Flexistipes sp.: one gene and its partner. The protein of the gene in region 1 interacts with the protein of each later gene in a pairwise test. Links are inferred from orthologs where the notes say so. Each region holds a gene or a part of one and is shown on either strand. Other genes may lie near its edges.

Evidence for each region.
Region 2: the proteins of UMU13_RS01895 (region 1) and secA interact in binary tests that used the Escherichia coli proteins (3 or more experiments, as listed by UniProt). The link is inferred for Flexistipes sp. from one-to-one orthologs.

What each region holds. Positions count from the first base shown.
Region 1 is NZ_JAXKVW010000002.1:38,868-41,933, forward strand. What follows is about bases 155-2,963. They hold UMU13_RS01895 (alkaline phosphatase), read right to left. Parts: upstream 2,235-2,963; coding sequence 1,074-2,234; downstream 155-1,073. Other genes in these bases: UMU13_RS01900 (geranylgeranyl reductase family protein), read left to right, coding at 2,347-2,963. Outside these bases: 3'(2'),5'-bisphosphate nucleotidase CysQ, read left to right, coding at 1-51; more of UMU13_RS01900, read left to right, coding at 2,964-3,066.
Region 2 is NZ_JAXKVW010000001.1:182,870-186,317, forward strand. Bases 201-3,391 are described here. They hold secA (preprotein translocase subunit SecA), read left to right. Parts: upstream 201-600; coding sequence 601-3,183; downstream 3,184-3,391. Other genes in these bases: UMU13_RS00805 (phosphate-starvation-inducible PsiE family protein), read left to right, coding at 201-604; UMU13_RS00815 (DUF2179 domain-containing protein), read right to left, coding at 3,223-3,391. In the rest of the region: more of UMU13_RS00805, read left to right, coding at 1-200; more of UMU13_RS00815, read right to left, coding at 3,392-3,448. UniProt on the Escherichia coli protein: Required for protein export, interacts with the SecYEG preprotein conducting channel.

The DNA of each region.
Region 1 (3,066 bases):
AGAAAATACGATAAAAGACTTTTTAAGTATTTTAAGGAATTTGAAAATTAACCACTTGTTGGGCGGTGCATTTGTTATTGGTGAAAGAGCGAGGTGGGGATATAGAGGAAAAGGTTAAGGTATAGATATAGATAAAAGTTTGCAGAATGCTTTCTGCACAAGCAGTTTATTCAACCGTCTCAACTTTTTCAACCACTTCAACTACCTTGAATTTCGCAACGCTTTATGAATCACCCTAACCCATCACCCATTACCCATGACCCCTCACGCATTACGGGTCACGCATCACCTTTCACGGACATAAAGGCACTACTTCAATATTCTGATGTTGTCTTATTGCAAAAATTGTTGACAATTTATATACTATTTGCTAATGATATCAGTCTCGTACGCCCGGCTTTAAACGGGTGTATACTTGCGCCCGTAGCTCAGCTGGATAGAGCAACGGACTTCTAATCCGTAGGTCGCACGTTCGAATCGTGCCGGGCGCGTGTTATGGTGGGTGTAGCTCAGCTCGGTAGAGCACTGGATTGTGGCTCCAGTGGTCGCGGGTTCAAATCCCGTCACTCACCCTTTCCCTGATTTCAGCGAGTGTGGCGGAACTGGTAGACGCGCTAGACTTAGGATCTAGTGCCTTCGGCGTGGGGGTTCGAGTCCCTCCACTCGCACTTTTGGGTGGTTATCATTGCCTTGGTATTTTACATATACCGCGGGTGTAGCTCAGCTGGTAGAGCGTGACCTTGCCAAGGTTGAGGTCGCGGGTTCGAGTCCCGTCACCCGCTCTCTTTTTCTCCATTCTTATTAACAATTTAGTTTTTTATTTAAGCCGCTGTGATAAAATTGTGATAAGCAAATCATTAAATGTTTCAGAAATGCGGCTGTAATGCTGTAAAGGGTAAATAGTGAGGTAGCAAGATAGAGAAGTGGGGAACTAGAAGCAAAGGAGAAAGGTATAGGAAAAGGCTGATGTTTTTGAGGAAGTTGATAACATCGTTTCTGTAAATGCCATTTCCACACTTCGTAGGTGTAGGTGAACTCACAGGTCTATAAAATCCCACTATCAAAATGTTAAGCTAATTTTTCATTTTTAATGAGCGGTAAATTACATCAAAAATAAGAGTGTTTTCATGTGTTCCTTTGAACATTTCAGCGTTAACGCCGGAAGCAAATATTTTTATTTTATCAGCGGTATGTTCGTCGCTATTCCACTGTATAAAAAATTTCGTGCCGTCAGGCATATAGAATGGTCCGTCTGCAAAAAGAGATTCCTTATCCGCTGTGATTTCAAATTTTCCCGTTTGATGATCCGATGTCACAATGAGGAGAGTTTCTGATGTCTGAGGTAACTGATAAGCTGTTTTAACAGCCTTATCGAATTGCAGCATACTGTTCAGCATATCATCTGCATTATTTTCATGGCTTGCCCAATCAATCTGTCCGGCTTCCACCATTAAGAAAAAGCCATCCGGATCGTCTGAAAGTATTTTAACAGCTTTCTTTGTTAACAACGCCAAATTAGGTTTAATTGGTCTTGTTATCTCTTCCGCACCGAACAAGCCAAGTACGCGATTTGTGATACCGGTATCAAGATTTTTAAGTTCCTGCTTAGAGCAAACATAAACGTAGCCGTTCTTAACTGCTTTGCTTATCAGGTTAATGCCGTCATCCCGTTTTCCTTCACCGGCAAAACAACCTTTTTGATTTTCAGGTAAAAAATAGTTCTCTCCTCCTCCAAAAAGCACTTCAATATTTTTATTTATAATCTGCATAGCTATTTCTTCCATCTGATATCTGTTTCGTACATGGGTTGCGAATGCCGCAGGAGTGGCATGAGTCAGCTGAACAGTGGTCACAATGCCCGTTGATTTACCGTATTTCTCGGCGTATTCTAATATATTCTTTAAGTTATTGTAATCGGGATCTTTTCCTATAATTTCGTTATTTGTTTTTGTGCCAGTTGCCATAGCTGTAGCTGCAGCTGCAGAATCAGTGATTTCTCCATTCGCAGAAAGTGTCCTGATATAGCCTTGCACTTCCAGCTTCTGCATAAATAACTTTTTGTCCTTGCCGCTTTTTACGAGCTTGGCAGCTTTAATGTGAGAGCTTCCCATCCCGTCTCCGATCATAAGGATTATATTTTCAGGTGTGTTCTCAGCGTACAAAAAGGTATTAATGGAAATCTGCTGAATGAAAATAAATGTGACTGCAAGGATTAAGTTGATTATTCTTATCATAGTTGTATAAAATAAAATAACAATTGTATATTTGGCAAGGCAAACGTATTTTTCCCTTATTTTAGCACTATGGCAGTGGTGAGTATTTTAAAAAGAAATACCAGGATCTTGTATGAACAAAAGATGGGATGTTATTATAATAGGTGCCGGTCCGGCCGGGAGTATTTCGGCCTGCAAATTGTCTGAAGCAGGGCTAAGTGTATTAATTTTTGACAAAAAAGATTTCCCCCGAGAGAAAGTGTGTGGTGACGGTCTGCTTAATGATTCCATAAAATGTTTAAAAAGATGTGGAGTATATGATGATGTCGAAAAGAACGCCAATTATATAGATGAAACCTTTTTTTACAGCTCATTCGGCACAAAAGTCGTTATTCCCGGCGAGTATTTCACCATAAAAAGAGAAATTTTTGATAATATTCTTCTAAAACATGCAACGGGAAAAGGTGTAAAGTTTTTACCCAAAAAGATTAACGGAGTTGAAGAGGGGAATGATTGTTTTGTATGTCATTCTGCTGAAGGAGAATCATTTAGTTCAAATTTCGGTATCATTGCCACCGGCACGGACATTAATCTTTTAAAGCCAAGCGTTTCGGATAAAATAAACTGCAAACCGGAAGCTGTCGGTGTAAGGAAATATATACAGTCTGATTATATAACAGATAAGATGTTTGTATCATACGAGCGTTCCATTATTCCCGGATATGCCTGGATTTTTCCATTGGGCAGCGGTTTGTATAATACCGGCTGCTGCGCTTTTTACGGCAAAAAAGGCGTAAACAACCTCAAAAAGGTTCATGATGAGTTTTTGAAAGGATTCACTGAGGCTGGAAAG
Region 2 (3,448 bases), on another replicon or contig:
CAGTTTAATCAGTTATGCCCGAAGCTGGATACACGAAAAAATATTTCAGAATATCCCTGATGATTTTCAGAGAAAGGGTATTCTGATGATGTTCCATAAAATAATGGATATAACAGGCGATATTATAATTTCAACATACTATGAGGACATAATAAAGAAATACAGTAAAGTTTTCAGTTTAAAAAACTTTATTGTGGATATAAGTGAACGTTTTTCACTTTTTATGCACTTTATACTTGTAGCTATTTTAATATTTCTTACAATCGCCGCAACAATATTTTTTGGATATGACAGTTTGGGACTGCTTTCGAAAAATACTGAGCACGTTTTGATAACATCACTGGGCTCGCTGCTTATAATATGGGTACTTGTGGAATTGCTGCATACGGAGATACAGATAATAAAAGGGGGAAAATTCAAAATCAGTATTTTTGTTGGAGTTGCCCTCATTGCATTTGTCAGAGATCTGCTTATACTTACCCTAAAACAGGAAACTGACAGCATTACTACTTATTTTGTGCTTGCATCTATTATGGTTTTGGGTTTAATTTACTGGCTTATTGCAAGACAGGAGCAACAGGGAACAAGAAGGAGCATTAAATGATAAAACAGGTGGCAAAAAAAATATTCGGAACACACAACGACCGGTTCTTGAAAAAATGCCGGCCGATAGTTGAACGGATAAACAGCTTTGAAGATAAGATGGCCGGACTTTCCAATGAAGAGCTTGCACAAAAGACGGAAAAATTCCGGAATGAACTTTCATCAGGCAGAACGCTTGATGATATAATGGAAGAAGCTTTTGCTGTTGTAAGGGAAGTCAGTAAAAGAACGACCGGGCTGAGACATTTTGACGTCCAGCTTATCGGTGGTTATGTAATGCACAAAGGCAAGATTGCCGAGATGAAAACAGGTGAGGGGAAAACACTTGTTGCAACCCTTTCTCTCTACCTGAACGGCATAGAAAGTAAGGGAGCACACCTTGTCACTGTAAACGACTATCTCGCCAGAAGGGACGCAGCGTGGATGGGTCCGATATATCTCTTTCTGGGACTGACAGTGGGGGTTATACAGCCTGATAAATCATTTTACGTGGATTGGGATGATATAGAAAACTTCACCACTAAATTAGTCCCATGTGAAAGGAAACAGGCTTACGATTGTGATATAACATACGGGACAAACAACGAATTCGGTTTTGATTATCTCCGTGATAATATGAAATATGATTTTTCAGATTACGTTCAGCGGGAACTTAACTATGCCATCGTTGACGAAGTGGACAGTATTCTTATAGACGAAGCCAGAACTCCTCTTATCATAAGCGGCCCCACAGAGGAAAGTACCGACAAGTATTATACAATAAACGCTGTGGTGAAAAACCTGAAAAACGAGGAGCATTACACAATCCAGGAAAAGGAAAAAACCGCCTCTCTTACCGACAAAGGGATTTCATATGTTGAAAAAGCTCTTGGTGTTGAAAACCTTTATGATATAAGGAATATTGACACCCTTCATTTTGTAAACAACGCCCTGAAGGCCCATGCCGTTTTCAAGAAGGATGTGGATTACGTTGTCCAGAATGGTGAAGTCATCATTGTTGATGAGTTTACCGGAAGATTAATGCCGGGCAGAAGGTATTCAGACGGTCTTCATCAGGCGCTGGAAGCCAAAGAGGGCGTAAAGATAGAAAGTGAAAACCAAACACTGGCCTCAATAACATTTCAGAATTATTTCAGAATGTACAATAAGCTTGCTGGTATGACAGGTACTGCCGAAACAGAAGCCGGGGAATTTATGCAGATATATTCCCTGGGTGTAATCGTTGTACCTACTCACATGCCCATGATCAGAACAGACTATCCTGACCAAATATACAGAACACTGGATGAGAAATACAAAGCCATCAGCCGTGAAATTGATGAAATGCATAAAAAGGGAAGACCTGTCCTCGTGGGTACCGTTTCCATCGAAAAATCAGAAATCCTGAGCAAGCTCTTATCCAAACTGGGTGTACCACATGAAGTGCTGAATGCCAAAAACCATGAGCGGGAAGCAACTATTGTGGCCAAAGCGGGGGATAGAGGGGCAGTTACAATTGCTACCAACATGGCCGGTAGAGGTACTGATATAAAAATTAATGAAGAAGTTAAATCTCTCGGTGGACTGCACATTGTAGGATCTGAGCGTCATGAATCAAGAAGGGTTGACAATCAGCTGCGAGGCAGATCAGGAAGACAGGGGGATCCCGGATCATCCAGGTTTTTCCTCTCCTTAGAAGATGATTTGCTGAGAATATTCGGCTCAGAAAAGATCTCCTACATAATGAACAAGCTCGGAATAGAAGAGGGCGAGTCAATAGAACATCCCATGATTACCAGAGCTATAGAAAACGCTCAGAAAAAAGTGGAAGCTATGCATTTTGAAATCAGAAAGCATCTGCTTGAATACGATGACGTAATGAACCAGCAAAGGCAAATCATCTACTCACTGAGAAGAGAGATTCTGGAAGGAAAAGACATTGAGTCCATTTTACTTGAAAATATAGAAAATGTCGTTGACAGCCTTTTTGAAAGATATGTTAATTCCGAAATTATCGATCCGGAAGGCCTCTCCGGTGAAATAAAAAAAATATTTGATCTGGATTTCTCTGTGGACGGCATAGATGATAAGAATGCCTCTGAATACAGGGAAAGCTTACTCGAGCAGGCCAAGGAAAAACTCGAACATAAAAAGAAAGAATTCGGAGAGCATTTCACCGGTTTTGCAAGATTTCTTATGATGAATGTCCTGGATACAAAATGGAAGGATCATCTGCTCAGCATGGATTATTTGAGAGACAGCGTAGGCTTGAGGGGGTACGGCCAGAAAGACCCCTTAATCGAATACAAAAAGGAGTCCTACAACCTGTTTGTGGGGATGATGGAAAGTATAGGATTTGAAACGGTTGAATATATGATGCGCGTCCAGGTCAAAATTGACGAAGATGTCCAGTTAAAAGAAAAAGAGAGAAAAACCACAGAAGAAAGGAGGGATATTTTCTCCGAAAATCGGGGAGAGGGCGGAGAGAAAAGACAGCCGGTCAAAAGATCACAGCCTAAGGTGGGAAGAAATGATCCATGTCCTTGCGGAAGCGGGAAAAAATACAAAAAATGCTGCGGAGCAAATGAAAAAGCGGGTTAAGCAATGCGCTTTTCAAATTTTTAACTCCAATTTTAAGAATTATTTCTTTTTTACAATCCCTCTGCCGAACCTCCTTAATGGCTTATGGTAGTAAGGTGTACTTACCTGCCTGACATCTTCAACGGTGTAAAATGCTTTAGGGTTATATTTATGGACTACATCCAGAAACTTTTGCAGTTCTTTCCTTTTGACCACACTGAAAAGAAGTTTTACGGGGCCGTCCCTTCCCTGACCGTCAACATCGGTAACAAGGTACCCGATTTTT